3 regions of the Shewanella sp. N2AIL genome follow, and region 1 is predicted to be linked to each of the others. Evidence: predicted binding sites of a transcription regulator. Region 1 holds the regulator's gene; each other region holds the start of a gene.
The links. Region 1 encodes sigma-54, which starts transcription at its own class of promoters, with help from an activator protein. Its sites were predicted from a motif close to GTTGGCACGNNNNTNGNNT; they were not measured.
Positions count from the first base shown of each region.

Region 2: the regulator sigma-54 is predicted to act here: its motif matches at 3,587-3,605, upstream of flgA (flagellar basal body P-ring formation chaperone FlgA).
Region 3: the regulator sigma-54 is predicted to act here: its motif matches at 4,153-4,171, upstream of MO387_RS16565 (P-II family nitrogen regulator).

Region 1 covers NZ_JALBYT010000011.1:87,387-92,781, forward strand. The annotation lists gene rapZ (RNase adapter RapZ) at 1-281, opposite strand, end outside; gene ptsN (PTS IIA-like nitrogen regulatory protein PtsN) at 278-721, opposite strand; gene hpf (ribosome hibernation promoting factor) at 724-1,011, opposite strand; gene MO387_RS08780 (RNA polymerase factor sigma-54) at 1,040-2,518, opposite strand; gene lptB (LPS export ABC transporter ATP-binding protein) at 2,626-3,357, opposite strand; gene lptA (lipopolysaccharide transport periplasmic protein LptA) at 3,354-3,908, opposite strand; gene lptC (LPS export ABC transporter periplasmic protein LptC) at 3,895-4,455, opposite strand; gene kdsC (3-deoxy-manno-octulosonate-8-phosphatase KdsC) at 4,452-5,003, opposite strand; gene MO387_RS08805 (KpsF/GutQ family sugar-phosphate isomerase) at 5,003-5,395, opposite strand, start outside.
Region 2 covers NZ_JALBYT010000003.1:142,361-147,755, reverse strand. The annotation lists gene MO387_RS03760 (flagellar assembly protein FlgT) at 1-415, opposite strand, end outside; gene MO387_RS03755 (FlgO family outer membrane protein) at 695-1,327, shown strand; gene MO387_RS03750 (LPP20 family lipoprotein) at 1,324-1,773, shown strand; gene MO387_RS03745 (flagellar protein FlgN) at 1,916-2,341, opposite strand; gene flgM (flagellar biosynthesis anti-sigma factor FlgM) at 2,344-2,667, opposite strand; gene flgA (flagellar basal body P-ring formation chaperone FlgA) at 2,743-3,450, opposite strand; gene MO387_RS03730 (chemotaxis protein CheV) at 3,656-4,576, shown strand; gene MO387_RS03725 (protein-glutamate O-methyltransferase CheR) at 4,676-5,395, shown strand, end outside.
Region 3 covers NZ_JALBYT010000031.1:31,117-36,511, forward strand. The annotation lists gene aroG (3-deoxy-7-phosphoheptulonate synthase AroG) at 1-259, opposite strand, end outside; gene MO387_RS16550 (hypothetical protein) at 633-1,826, opposite strand; gene MO387_RS16555 (hypothetical protein) at 1,954-2,292, opposite strand; gene MO387_RS16560 (ammonium transporter) at 2,506-3,756, opposite strand; gene MO387_RS16565 (P-II family nitrogen regulator) at 3,767-4,105, opposite strand; gene MO387_RS16570 (hydrolase) at 4,450-4,992, shown strand; gene MO387_RS16575 (putative porin) at 5,074-5,395, opposite strand, start outside.

The DNA of each region.
Region 1 (5,395 bases):
TTGAGCAGAATTTTATCGCTGGAGTTAAGGAAGAAGCTGGTTAACTCAGTATCAGGAGGCAGGCTCGCGAGTTGCTTCACTAAGACTTTATCCTGCTCAGGCATATTACGCACGTCGACACTGATGGCGACGAGATCGTTACTGCCTTTGAGTTGCTCAAGCAAAGTGCCGATTAAGGGCAAGGGAAGGTTATCGACACAATAATAGCCGAGATCTTCGAGTACCCTTAGGGCGACAGATTTGCCTGAGCCTGAGCGGCCCGACACTATGACCAGTTTCATCCAGTGATTACCTGATAGAGTTCCGTTTCATCATGCGTCTTGCGTAATTGCTTTAATATTTGCTTGTCGCTCAGCTTTTCGGCCATGCAAGACAAGGTACTTAAGTGTTGCTGACATTGGTCAGCAGGCACCAGTAGTGCAAATAAAATATCAACAGGTTGCTTATCGATAGCATCGAATGCTATCGGCTCTTCACACTTAATGAGTATGGCAATGGGCTGATCTATATCGGCTAGTCGACCATGTGGAATGGCGATGCCGTTACCTATACCTGTGCTCCCCATCTTTTCGCGCGCCACTAGGCTTTCGAATATCTCTTGAGATGAGAGGGTCGGGTACTGGGCAGCGACTAAGTCGCTGATGAGTTCCAGTACCTTTTTCTTGCTGCCCGGAGTGGCGCAGGTAGTGCACTCCGGCCGCAGTATGGTACAAAGTTCCATTATTAGTGTTTTGTTAACTTCTCTTTGTGTTTAATAACCTGACGATCAAGCTTGTCAATCAGGGCGTCTATAGCGGCATACATGTCAGCATGCTCTGAAGTAGCAAAAACTTCACCACCGATAAGATTTATTCTCGCTTCGGCAATCTGTTGCATTTTCTCGACATTGAGCACAACGTGCACATTATTGATCTGTTCGAAATGGCGTTCAAGTTTTGAAAACTTTTCTTCTACATATGCGCGTAACGATTCGGTAATTTCGACATGGTGTCCACTCAGGTTTATTTGCATAGAAACGTCCTCCGATATCCACTGTAGGTTATAAACTTTTACGCTGATTAGAAGGCGGAATGAGCATAGCCTCTCGGTACTTCGCAATGGTTCTGCGGGCTACGTTGATCCCTTGTTCTGCCAGAAGTTGTGCCATCTTACTGTCGCTCAATGGTTTTTTCTGGTTTTCCGCTGCAACCAGTTTCTTAATGAAGGCTCTGATTGCTGTGGATGAGCACTCCCCACCATCGTCAGTACCGACGTGGCTAGAGAAGAAGTATTTTAGTTCAAAAAGTCCCTTAGGGGTATGCATGTATTTCTGTGTCGTCACCCGTGAGATGGTCGACTCATGCATTTCTACCGCTTCGGCAATATCGTTAAGCACCATAGGTTTCATGGCTTCTTCACCGTATTCGAAGAAACCTTGCTGATATTGCACTATGCAATTCGCAACTTTAAGTAAAGTGTCGTTACGGCTTTCTAGGCTTTTGATAAACCATTTAGCCTCTTGCAGATGGCCACGAATAAACTGGCTATCGGCTTGGTTTTTAGTACTGCGCGCCATCGATGCATAATGTTGATTTACATTGATTTTTGGCATGCAGTCTGGGTTAAGTTCAACCACCCAGCGGCCATTCTTCTTCGACACAGACACATCTGGGATGACGTATTCGTCATCGTTGGGCGTAATCAATAAACCTGGGCGGGGATTGAGGGTTTGGATAAGCGCGATGCCGTCCCTTAATTCATCCTCTTTTAATTTAGTCTTACGCATCAACAATCTAAAATCGCGGGCGGCGATCAGATCTAAATGATCTTTGATCAACATGCGGGCATTTTCTAGATGGGGAGTGTCAGCGGCGAAATGCGACAGTTGGATCAGCAGGCACTCGCTTAAATCGCGGGCGGCCACACCAATGGGATCAAAATGTTGAATGCGCTTGAGTACGGCTTCGACTTCGTCGAGTTCGACCTCAGGATTACCCATAGCTTCGAGGATTTCATCAGTGCTTTGGGTGAGATAGCCCTGATCGTCGATGGCATCAATAATGGCGGTAGCAATGGCTAAATCGGTTTCAGAAAACGGCGTGAGGTTTTTTTGCCATTCTAAGTGCTCATACAAGCCTTCACTGGTCTCACCTTGGAAGGGCATATCATCTTCACGACTGCCACCGGGGCCAGAATTAGGGGAGGCGGTGAACACTTCATCCCAGGTGGTGTCCATGGGGAGTTCGTCGGGCATGGATTCTTTGGTTAAGGACTCTGCCGTGTCTATGGTGGAGCTGTCTTTCTCTGGCGGCAGAGTGCTCGATTCACTGAAATCCGTATCGGAAAGCGTTTGGTTTACAGGGTCTTTAGTGGCGTCGAATTGATCCTCTTCCAGCTCGAGAAGGGGATTAGAATCTAAGGCTTGCTGGATCTCTTGCTGCAGTTCTAATGACGACAGTTGCAACAGACGAATGGCCTGTTGTAATTGTGGCGTCATGGTTAACTGTTGACCCAGTTTGAGCTGGAGTGACGCTTTCATGTTACCGCTGATCCCTACGTTATTATTGTTGGATGAGGTCGCTTGTTATCATCTTGAGTGGAGCCCAATGCTGGCACAAATTGCCTTCATTGGCTCCGCTTGATTAACTATAGCCTGAATTGTTCACCTAAGTACACAGCCCTAACTTGCTGATTGTCTAAGATCTCTGCAGGTGTTCCTTCGGCAATCAGGTTTCCGTGACTCACAATATAGGCATGTTCACACACATCTAATGTCTCGCGGACATTGTGGTCTGTGATCAACACGCCAAGGCCACGACTTTTGAGCTGTTCGATAATCTTTTTGATGTCGATAACTGAAATAGGATCGACACCCGCAAAGGGTTCATCGAGCAAAATGAACTTAGGATTTGCTGCTAACGCCCGTGCAATTTCGACACGGCGACGTTCGCCCCCCGACAATGACATGCCTTGGCTGTCACGGATGTGGGTGATGTGGAATTCTTCGAGCAGATGCTCGAGTTGTTCTTCCCTTTGCTCTTTCTTCAATTCTTTGCGCGTTTGCAGTACGGCCATGATGTTGTCATGGACGGTCAGCTTACGGAAGATACTGGCTTCCTGCGGCAAGTAACCTATGCCTTTGCGGGCGCGCAGGTGCATAGGATCTGCGGTTAAATCATCATCGTCGATAAAGATGTGGCCTTTATCGCTTTTAACCAGACCGACGACCATGTAAAAGGTGGTGGTTTTACCCGCACCGTTTGGGCCGAGTAGGCCAACGACCTGACCGGTTTTTACCGTCAGACTGACGTCTTTAACCACTTGGCGACTCTTATAACTCTTCGCCAGATTTTGTGCTCTTAGGGTGATTTGGGTCATTTAGAGTCCTGCTTTTTCACAGGTTTATCCGCTGGCGCGTCTGGTTTGGCATCATCTTGATAGCTTTCTGGCTGAATAATAGTGATCACGCGATCGTCACCACTACCTGTGCTTTCTGCAATCAATTTTTGCTGGATGATGTTATAGCGGATCACATTACCCGTCACTTGGCTACCTGCTTGATCTAACGAAGCTTGGCCTTTCAGTGTCAGGGTGCGGCTCGCCATATCGTAACGAATTTCTTTCGCGCTCGCCGAGGCTGGACGGCCATCGTCTAATACTTGGCTGTACGTCGCAGGGTTACCTGTGGCCACTAAAATTTTGCTATTTTCACCTTCGGCAGAAAATGCACGCAGTTGATCTGCATGGATTTTAATCGAACCTTGGGTGACTTCAACCGGACCAAAGAAGATGATCTGGTTGTTCTTGATATCTGCCGTTTGGCTCACAGCCTTGATTTTGACTTCCTGTTTCAGGTCGTCGACTTTAGCAAAGGCGCTCATGCTCATTATTAGCATTAGGCTGGCAAGTAATACGTTATTTTGCTTCATATGTTCCTACTACCTGACTGGTCAATTGCACTTCTTGCGCGTTGAGGTCGGCATAAAGGCCTTGGCCTTGAATATTAAAATCTTTCCCTGTGACGTAAATGGTGCGGTCAGAGGTCATTATCATCGTATTGAGATCGAGTTCCAGATAACTGGTGGACAAGGTCTGGATCGGTTCTTCTGGGCTAATGGCATCAATAATAACATTGTTTTCTAATACAACCTTGCCCGTTTCCTTGTTTAGCTTGCCCTGATCTGCTCTGAGTTGCCATTGTGCTTTACCTTGGTCTGGATAAACAAGATAAACAGGTTGAGTAAAGTAAGTTTGATTCGTTGAATCATAATGTTCCATGTGTTTCGCCGTCACACGGCTATTGACTAGCCCGTGTTCATTGAACTCAACACTGCGCAGATCTTCAACGATGAAATCTGGGGTATTTTGATCTTTTACTCTGTTATCGGTATCACCGCTGTGTTTGTTCTGCACTTGCCAATAAAGCACTAATGCCGTTCCAAAAAAAGCGATAATCGCGAGTGTCACACGACTCATATACTCATTCCATGGGCCGAAGTGAATTTATTTTGACTGAGTAGCAATAGATCTGTGAGTTCACGCAAGGCACCGTGGCCGCCATTGAGCGTAGTCACAAAGTGGGCGTGCTGACGAACATAGGGATGACCATCGGCTACGCTGACTGCTAAACCGACGACATTCATCACTGGCAGATCGACAATATCATCACCGATATAAGCCACTTCTTCTGGGGTAACGCCATAGAGTGCGAGCAATGCTTCATAGGGCTCGAACTTATTGTCTACGCCTTGGTAGATATGGGTTACGCCAAGCGCCGTCATACGGTTTTCAACGATTTTGGATTGACGTCCAGTGATCACCGCAAGATTAAAACCGCTGGTGAGTATCGAGCGCACGCCATAGCCGTCGCGGGTGTGGAAGGCTTTTAGCTCTTCGCCGCTATTGCTTAAGTAGATACGGCCGTCGGAAAACACTCCATCGACGTCACAAATCAACAGTTTAATCTTTTGCGCGCGTTGCCACACATCATCACTGATTGGGCCGTAAAATCCTTGCTGTGGCATTAAATGACTCCTGCTTTAACCATGTCTAGCATGTTAAGAGCGCCGATAGGATGGCGGTCTTTATCGATAACAATTAATCCGTTGATGTTTTTTGAGTCCATCACTTGCAGCGCTTGGGCGGCCAACACACCGTCTGTGATGGTCACGCAGTTACGGGTCATCACATCGGCGATGGGCGTTGTACGCAGATTCACTTCGGCATCGATAACGCGGCGTAAATCACCATCGGTGAAGATACCGACCAGTTTGCGCTGATCATCAATAATTGCCGTCATGCCTAAGCCTTTCTTGGAAATTTCGTACAGGGCTTCTGTGATGCAAATATCGTGGTTAACGAGCGGTAAGTCATCACCGCTGTGCATCACATCGCAGACTTTTAACAATAACTTGCG
Region 2 (5,395 bases), on a different contig from region 1:
GCTGAGTACGATCTTTGATTTGTGCTTGAGGAATTAAAATCGCGGCCTTTAATTGTCCATTTGGACACTGCTGCGTAGGATCATCATTTAGATCGAGTCGTAAGGACACATAAATTTTGTTTCCCTGGATTCGTTCGCTAACGAGTTGGATGCTGATAGCTTGGGCGTTGCGATTTATCGCAAAATTATTTTGTGTAAGGTTTCCGTTAGAGGTTTGTTGTTCACTGGATATTTGAATGCCCGTGCTTAATGTAGCATAGCTAACGGCTTGATTAATCGCTTCTTCCCTTGCTTGAGCCGTATTACCATTGATGATAGTCGCTTCACCACTGGCTTCTATCCATTCGGCCCGAGTAGGCAAAGACAGCAGTGCAAGGCTCAAAATGATGAGCGAAGCTGAACGTGGTATGTGCATCAATACAATCCTTATCGCTAAGCTATTGGCGAGCTTGCTAATCGAGCCAGTTTCCTGACACTTAATCTAATATACCGACAAAGCAAATTTCATGCCTGAGTAACGAGAGTTTTCGATAAAGTTTCCATTGGCGCAGTCGATATACAGCGTATGAGCATAATATTGTCGGGCTGGAGCAATTTTGGTCCGAAGATTGCTGGCTTTTGTTACTCACAAAAATGAGACGCATAGAGTGTGAGTGATTTAATTGCCAGTACACCCATAGATGAGGTAAATCCAATGCTAAAGCGTGTGATAATTCCCTTAACATTACTGATGTTAGGTGGATGTGTGGCTAAATCGGTTACACCGCCAAAGCCGAGTTTAGTGGATGGCAATGGGTTGCCGCCAACGGCAGTGATCAACCATTTAGCACAGCGAATTGTGACAGAGCTCGTTAAGCAAAATGATGCTCTGCGTTCTGATCAACCAATTGTCGTCGCAACCCCAGTATTAGTGGGTGACATGAATGGCACAAATGCGTTGGCGCAGCAGTTACAGCAAGGATTAATGACGTCGCTCCATAGCTTTCAGTTTAATGTAGTGGATTTAAATTTAGCTGATGGCTTGAGAGTGACGGCTAATGGGGATTTTATTTTGACGCGAGATTGGCAACAATTGTCGAAAAATCTTCCCGTTGAGCATCTTGTTGTATCGACTATGAGCCCAGTTACCAATGGTATGTCGATCAATACTCGGATTGTGAACATAAGTAACAATCGTGTGGTATCGGCCTCTCAAACTTTTGTGACTCAAAAAGAGTTGGCAAACTACATGCAGCCTTCGGAGCAAATTGTGTCACAAAATGGCATCTTATATCGTCAGGCGAGTCCAGGCATGAATGAAGTGCGTGTTTTAGGAGATGGAAAATGAAACGCTACCTTTTAGTTATTGCGGCGCTAATGCTAACTGGCTGCGCTGCTAAAGATAGATATGTGCAATGGGAAGATGTGCCGCCGCCGAGTTTTCCTAAGTTAACGGCCATAGGATATGCGCCCTTAGCGACTCAACCGGCTAAAGAGCAATCACAAAGAGTGTTGATGGCCATGCAAGCATCAAAAATTGTGGCCTATCGTGAATTAGCAGAACAAGTTTATGGGCAGAAAATAACGGCAAACAGCAGTGTCAGTGATTGGATGTTGACGGACGATAATGTTAAAGCGTCGGTTTCTGGCGTGATCCGTGGGGCGCGGGTCGTTAAGAGTTATCCGGCTGGCGATCATTATGTCACTGAGTTAGAACTGGATTTTTCACAGGTATGGGCGCTGTATCAGCAACAGAGTCGTCCACAGCGAGTGAAAGAAGTCACGTATTTCTAGTCATTTCTACATGACTCTATTGAGCCGCGTACTATGCGAGTAGTTATGCGGCTTTTCTTTTTCTGCACAAGTATCAAAGTCTAATCTTTAATCAGAGCAGAGCTTAGAAGCGGGAAATACAGAGTGGGAATTGATGCGCCTGTTAGGCCTTTAAATCATTACCTAAACTTGAGATAGTTGAGGTCTTGCCTTTATCGTTATACGTAAGGCTGGAGGCGTTTCTGCTGGCTTGTAAAGCTTGAGCGAAGCGATTGAGACTGGCTAAATTCATCTCAATTAAACTGGCATTTTGATCGTTCAGTTCTTTGCATTCAGTTAAGGCGTCTTTGACAACGGCCATTTTATGCACGAGTTCGGTTTGCTGAGTGAGTTGAGACTTATCAGTGTGGTTTGCCAGAATATCGTCATTAGTCTTGAGTTCTTTCAGACATTGTGATTTTTCGTTAGCAAGAGAAATCAGTAAATCGGCGTTTTGGTCAACCAAAGCGCCTTTTTCCTTGAGTATGATTTGCTTAAGAACAGCCAAATGGGCGTGTTGTAGATCTACCAGTTTAGCTATTTCAGTCATAGTTACTCTTTATTCAAGTCATTAAGTTCGGCTTCAAAACTTGCAATATTGGCAGCCAACTTTTCAGGGTCAATTTTATAGCGGCCTTCGGCGATAGCCTGTTTAATTTCGGCCACTTTCTTTTGATCAACTTCAGGAAGGCTCGCCATTTTAGTCTGAGCTCCTTGAAGTTGTTGCGCTTGCGCTGTAATCACCACTGAGTCGCTTCTTTGTGGTGTTGTCGATTTTGTGGCAACTTGAGCAGATTGATCGCTGCTAGTTTTAGTTGCACCTGAACGAACTTGTGTGGTCGTTGCAGTGTTGAGTTTGCTAATATCAATTGCCATTTTCGGCTCCAGCGTCGTGTGTACGGGATTTCTTAACTGGGGTATCGGCAGCTTATAAAAAAGCTTTAGATTATTTTACATTCTTACTTCAACTTCGCCAATGCCCGTGACTATAGCATCTAGTTCTTTGTTTGAACTGCTATTTTTGACTCTGATCCGATCGCCTTTATTGCCATCTTGTAGGGCTTCGCCCGCAGTTTTAAGTTCGAATGAGTTAGAACGAACATAAATAGATACCGAGTCGTTTTTACACACGAAGCATAAGTTATTGCTCAATATAGGATAATCCTTCGAGACGCGTCGTTTTACTCGTACACCTGCTAATTTACTTGGGTCATCAAACTCAGCGCCTCGTAAACTATTTTGCTCAATGTAACGGATTTCAACTTGGCTAGGGGAGATGAGTTCGCCAGGTGCTAAGGTTTCAGTTGTGACAACAACGGGGAATAAAATATCCACTCTAACCGAGATATAAATTTGCCAAGGGTAAGCGAGCTCTTGCGTATCGCAGCTGACTTTTAGGGTGTTATTACGGCTAATTTCCCTGTCACTAGCCAATTCAACCTTAATCGGCGACGAACATTGTGACGGCAGCATTCTTGCGTCAACTATTTGCGGCGAAATATCGACTTTGGCATTAGCGGGCACGGATATCTTTTCTGAAATAAGCGCTTTAGCTAATTCTGAGATGGCCGATACGGTGGGAACAATAGGCTCTGCACTCGCAAAAGCGGGCATGAAGAGGGCGAAAACACTAAAAAAACAGACTAAATTTACTTTCATAATGAAGAGACTAGCTTGTAACGCCAGAATGCACCTATACTTTTATCAAGTTCGAAGCTGACCACTGTAATAATAATTTGCATCACTGTCAGAAGATTGACTCAGTTTCGACTATGTTTATCGATAGATAAGACGTAAGCAATTAATATGCCTATACTCAAACGAGTCATAGGGCCGTACATAAACAGAACAACAAGGCAGAGTTATGTCGAGTATTCTTGATTCAGTCAACAAACGAACCCAGCTCGTTGGTCAAAACCGTTTAGAATTGCTGCTTTTTAAATTAAACGGTCGTCAACGGTTTGGGATTAACGTGTTTAAGGTGAAAGAAGTACTGCAGTGCCCGCCACTGACAACTTTGCCTAAACTTAATCCTTATGTTAAAGGTGTCGCGCATATTCGCGGTACGACTATTTCAGTTATTGATCTGAGTGCGGCAACAGGTGGTAGACCTTTAGCGAGTACTGAAAACTGTTTCATCATTATTTCTGAATATAACCGTAGCGTTCAAGGTTTCTTGGTCAGTTCTGTTGAGCGGATTATCAACATGAATTGGGAAGCGATTATGCCTCCGCCGCAAGGTGCCGGTCGTTATTCTTATCTGACGGCTGTAACTGAGATTGAAGGTGAATTGGTTGAAATTCTCGATGTAGAAAAAATCTTAGATGAGATTTCACCGGTTAAAACCGCTATCAGTGAAGAAGCCAATGAAAAGCTGACCCTCGACAGAACCCAGCATTACCATATTATGGTTATCGATGATTCTGCCGTGGCGCGTAAGCAAATTATTCGTTCACTCGAGTCATTGAACTTACAAATTGATACCGCAAAAGATGGTCGAGAAGCATTAGATAAGCTTAAAGAAATCGCCAAAGAAATGGACAATGTTGCCGATGAAATCCCTCTCATTATCTCAGACATTGAGATGCCTGAAATGGATGGTTATACCCTGACCGCTGAGATCCGAGATGATCCTAAGCTCAAGCATATTAAAGTGGTACTGCACACGTCGTTAAGTGGTGTATTCAATCAGGCAATGGTTCAAAAAGTGGGGGCCAATGACTTTATCGCTAAGTTTAATCCCGACGAACTGGCTGCTGCCGTGAATAAACACTTAAGTTTGTAAGTGCAGTAGTTAGTACCTAGATACGCTTTACGCTATAATCTCGACTTTATAACATGATGGTTTCGCACTGATTTTGGTGCTTGCTATAGGATTTAGGATGTGAATGTGCCAAATAAATCACTCGCTGAAGCTGAATATAATCAATTTAGGTTGTTCTTAGAGCAACACAGCGGCATCGTACTGGGTGAAAATAAGCAATATCTGGTGCGCAGTCGTCTAGCTCCTCTGATGGGGAAATATAACCTGCCATCCTTATCTGATGTGGTTAAGCATTCGATGAAGCCAACGGAACGTGCGCTTCGGGCTGAAGTGATCGATGCTATGACGACTAATGAAACCCTCTGGTTTCGTGATCGTTATCCATTTGAGTTATTGCATAACGTTTTGTTACCTGAGTACAGTCGTTTAGGTCGTCCACTTAAGATTTGGTCGGCCGCGTGTTCGTCTGGGCAAGAACCCTATTCACTGGCGATGACGATTCTTGAGTATCAACAAAAGAAGCCTGGTGCGCTTGCGGGTAGTGCGTCAATTCAAGCCACGGATTTATCGCCTTCCATGTTGGAACGTTGCAAAAATGCTGAGTACGATAGTTTGGCATTAGCGCGCGGTTTATCCGAGGAGCGTAAGCGTCAGTTTTTTGATGCTTTGCCTTCAGGCAATATGAAGTTAAAGGATAATGTTAAGCGTTTAGTGAACTTTAGGGCACATAATCTGCTTGAGAGTTATAGCTTACTTGGTAAGTTCGACATTATTTTTTGCCGCAATGTGCTGATTTATTTTGCGCCTGAGGCAAAGGCAAAAATTTTGCGGCAATTCGCT
Region 3 (5,395 bases), on a different contig from region 1:
GTTGACCCTTATAACGCTCACGCAGCGCAACCAGACGCTGACCATATTCCAACGCCGCTTTGGGATCGTGGATAGAACAAGGTCCAATTACCACTAACAGGCGATCATCAGACTTAGCCAGAATATTGTGGATACTATTTCGCGCATTAAACACAGTCGCAGAGGCTTTTTCGGAAGCAGGAAATCGTTCTAGAATCGCGATAGGAGGAAGTAACTCTTTTACTTCTTTAATGCGAACGTCATCATTTTGGTAATACATAATTTTACTGCTCCAACTCTGGTGTTTTAGGCTATTTCTATCGCTGCGATAAGGGATCTCAACTGCAATACTGAGTTCAATTTATCGAGTCTCAAGCGCCAATGCAACCAAGTTGTCTCCATTTCAAAAAATCAAATATAACTTATTGTTTTAATATATTTTAAAAAAATCAAAATTCAAATATGCTGACTAACTCACAGCCTTAATGAACAAAATCGAATATGGCGGATAAAAAGCAAGCGGGGAATGCTTGCGGCAAGTGCGAGTGAGCTATCCATGCCTGTCAGCTAAGGTATTAACGACTAAACGCTTGAATGAGTGCAATTGATCCAGCTCTCTACGCAAGAGAACTGGATGCTAGAGCAGGCCAATACTAATGGTGCAGCATGACTTGTAACTTGTTTTGATAGCGATGACGCTCTGAATCATCACGGCTCAAAGCCAGCGCTTTTTCCATATTCAGTTTGGCACGCTTTTCATCCCCCAGCGCCCAATAGGTTTTTGATAAACCGAAGAAGAATTCATGCCGATAATCAGCTTTGGCCAACGCCCTTTGATACCATGCTAAAGCCTCGTCGTATTGATGTTCATCGAAGGCTTGCTGCGCCATATCATAGTAATAATAAGGATTACGTATCCTTGCTAATTCAAGCACTTTATTGATTTCAGCCCATTCATCAAGCCGGCCCTGATCCCCTAAAATCAAAGCTAAGTTATAAAGCGTGGTTAAATTTTTCGCCTCAAACTTAAGCGCATAGCGATACACTTGTTCGGCCCGTTTCTCATCCCCTTTATGCCGATAAATAATGGCGAGCGTATTGAGTGAGGGGACAAACTGACCGACATTTAAACCCGCTTTGATGAGGGCATAGGCCCTATCTAAATCGCCATTCACTAAAGATTCTGCCGCCATGTTATTGTAAAACATGCTGATCAAGGTTTGCTTATTCACTCGGGTCTTACCATACCCTCGTAGGGCGCGCTCAGGCATAAAGTCCACTAAGATTGCTGCGGATGACACATAGACTGAATGTAAATTCTCGGGCGGAAGTAAGCGTAAGTTCACATGACCATTGATTAAATAGAAATCCCCTTGCTTGTCCCATACGGGTTCAATAGCGATATCTTGATACTCAGCGCCCACATTCAATATATCCGCCAACGCAGAAGTCATGACCACTAAGGACATGCAATTCCCTGCCCTTTGGGCGTAGGTTTCACGGGCAATTTGGGTCAGGTTATCTTGGTAGCGAAAATCAATTTTAGCGCTATTGGTTTGGCTGGCATTGATATAACTGGCTAACCATTCGTTGGCTAACATGGCGTTATTATGGGAAAAAGTGTATTTGTCATAGCTACGCTTTACGTCTGTCACCACCTCTGGCGGCAAATAAAAAATATCCGCAACTGAAGGAATATCGACGATAGGGGAAAACAGTGAATCGGCAAGTAGCGACTCAAGATCAGAGGGATCAGGCTCGATGGTCGTCGAGCTACAGGCGAACAACTGACTGAGTGCAGCGCCCATGATGGCACTCAGGTATACGGCTCGGAATAGTTTTGACATATGTCCTCCCACACCATTAGCTCCTATTTGAGCTTATTACAAATGGCGAAAAAGACGACATAAAATGGTTACAAAAAATGACAATCGCTATCGTTAAAAAATAACGGCAAGTGATTTAGCACGTTAGTTACTGCGAAGGTCGATCAACCTCTATGTATAATTCGCGCTGCTGGTAATGGTATGGCCGATAGTTATGTTCCCCACAGGTGAAATAGCGATAGGGCTTTATCACAGTAATACAACCTAAGGGTAAAGCCTGCAGAATTTGGATCTGCTGCTGGCGACGCAGCGACTCCTGCCACTCAAAATCCTTGAGCACTTGATCACGCACAGCAAAGGCATCGACAGGCTCACTCGAGCGGTTAACTATGATTTCCCCTGCTAAGGCAGATACTGATATCAAGCCAGCAATAACGATAAGGCTGAGTCGCGTAAATTGACCGACAGCTGTGGCATGTAAGCTCATAGTTCACCCCTTTATTCTTGCAGTAAATGGTGCAGGTAAATAGTGCTGTAGACAATAGTAATGCGCGGCAACCGACTTATACCTTCACCCTTAAACTCCCTGAGCTTCAACCATTGCGATGATCCATAAAAAAAGCAGAGCCTAAGCTCTGCTTTACTATCCCTCGATCCACACTAGGCATCAAGTTGAATCACAATTAATTTGCCAGTTTACTTAGCCAGCATTTTTAACCGTAACAAACTCTGGATAGGCATCGATACCGCAATCAGACGCATCCATACCATTGTATTCTTCTTCCTCAGTCACACGGATCCCCATGGTTTTCTTAATCGCATACCAAACCACAAAGGATGAACAGAATACCCAAGTAAAGATGAAGGCTGCACCAGTCAACTGCCCAGTAATGGTAGCATCAGCGTTGGATAATGGCACACACATTAACCCAAGGAAACCCGCCACGCCGTGTACTGAAATCGCGCCCACAGGATCGTCGATCTTAATGCGATCTAAGCCCACAATAGAGAACACCACTAAACCACCAGCAACCACACCAATCACGCCCGCCATTAACAGTGAAGGTGATAGCGGATCTGCCGTAATCGCCACTAAACCCGCCAGAATACCGTTGAGTATCATGGTTAAATCCGCTTTACCCCAAATCATCTTACATACGATAAGCGCAGAGATAGCACCAAATGCAGCCGCAGTATTAGTATTAACGAACACTTTTGCCACTGAGCTCGCATTCGCCGCATCCGACACCATTAATTGCGAGCCACCGTTGAAGCCAAACCAGCCCATCCACAGAATAAACATACCTAAGGTTGCCATTGGCAAGTTAGAGCCTGGGATAGGATTCACTTGACCGTTAGGGCCATATTTTCCCTTACGTGCACCGAGTAATAATACCCCCGCAATCGCTGCAGTCGCACCAGTCATGTGCACAATACCGCTACCCGCAAAGTCCACAAAGCCCAGTTTTGCGATAAAACCTTGGCCCCAAGTCCAATACCCTTCCACTGGATAGATAACCGCAGTCATTACCACAGAGAAGAACAGGAAAGCCCATAACTTCATCCGTTCCGCCACGGCGCCAGAGACAATTGACATCGCCGTTGCCACAAACACCACTTGGAAGAAGAAGTCAGATTCTAATGCATGGCTCGCATCCGATGATTGAGAACCGATTAAGGTACCAATCGATGGCAACCAGCCTCCTTCAGTGTTATCGACATACATAATGTTGTAGCCAACCAATAGGTACATCACACAGGCAATCGCGTACAAAACCACGTTCTTAGTTAAAATTTCAGTGGTGTTTTTAGAGCGAACTAAGCCCGCTTCTAACATGGCAAATCCCGCTGCCATCCACATTACCAAAGCACCTGAGATCAAAAAGTAAAAGGTATCGAGTGCAAAGCGTAGTTCAGTGACTGTGCCACCTAATTTTGTTAATTCTTCCATTATCAGCCCCTTATAGCGCTTCTGTATCGAGTTCACCCGTACGGATACGGATAGCATGTTCTAAGTCGACGACGAAGATCTTACCGTCGCCAATTTTCCCCGTATGGGCCGCAGTGGTAATGGCCTCAATCAACATGTCGAGATTTTCAGCCTTAGTGGCAATTTCTAGTTTTACTTTTGGCAAAAAATCCACCTGATACTCGGCGCCACGATACAACTCTGTGTGCCCTTTTTGACGGCCAAAACCTTTAACTTCGGTCACCGTCATGCCTTCAATACCTATTCCGGCGATAGCTTCACGGACATCATCCAACTTAAACGGCTTGATGATAGCGCTGACTAGTTTCATCCTGACCTCCAAAAAAACGCGATTGTTATTAACTTGTATCAAAGGTAATTCAATCATTAGGCCAAAAATTTAACTTGCTGATTAATTTAAAATTTAACTAAATAAGATTATTTTTAAAGGTTAAAAATGCACCATAATCGAGCACAAACAAGTGCAACGCACTCTTTTAGTGAGCAGCTTAAGTGCAGTCGCTATTCGACCTTAGGCCTATTGGTAACAAGGTTAAATTGAGGTCTACTGGGGGAAGCGTAAATCGAGATGAAATCTGAGCATCACAGTACAAGCTCTTAAACAAAAGCGAAGATCATCACTAAGACAATCATCAAGCGCAGAAGGAAGGCCCGATGTTAAAACCTGAAGAATGTGTTCTCGTTATCGTCGATGTGCAGGGAAAACTTGCACAAATCATGGATAACAGTGACAAGCTGCACCAACAACTACAGACCTTAATTCAAGGTGCACAATTATTTGAAATACCTATACTCTGGTTAGAACAGCTACCCGATAAGCTCGGAGCAACCAGTCCTGAGCTTCAAACCTTGCTAGAGAAAAGCGGCTCCCCCATTGCCAAGCAACATTTTAGCGGTTGGCACTGTGAAGAGTTTGCGCAGGCACTCACTAAGACAAATCGTAAACACGTCATACTGGCGGGCATTGAAACCCATGTGTGTGTTTATCAAACCTGTTGTGACCTTATAGAGCAGCAATATTCGGTGCATCTCGTCGCAGACGGCGTCTCGTCACGCAGTGCTGAGAATAAACAACTGGGTATTCAGATGATGACAGCCAGAGGCGCCTTATTAACGAACGTTGAATCACTATTATTTGAATTACAACATCAGGCCCAAGGCGAGCGCTTTAGGGCATTATTAAAACTGATAAAATAGTCTTAAATTTATTTAGGGTAAAATAATAAAGGTCACATTAACTTGTGACCTTTATATTAAAATATCGTTACAATTATTAAATTAGAAACGACCAGTCAGACCTAAACCAATAAATACACCATCAGCATCGGAATCTAATTCTCTAGCTAATTCAAAGTTTGCAGAGAAGCTATCAGATAGACGTAACCAATAAGCGGTTTTTAATACGAAAGTATCATCATGACCATCATCAGTATAACCTAGACCAACAGACCATGATTTAGTCACATACCAATCAGCACCTAAATTGAATGTGTCGTCAGAATCTTGATGTGTCCAGTTTGCGCTCAAATCAACACCAGTGGTTGATTGCAGTGCAATAAAGCTACGCACTTTTAAACCGTATGATTCTTCGATGCTATCG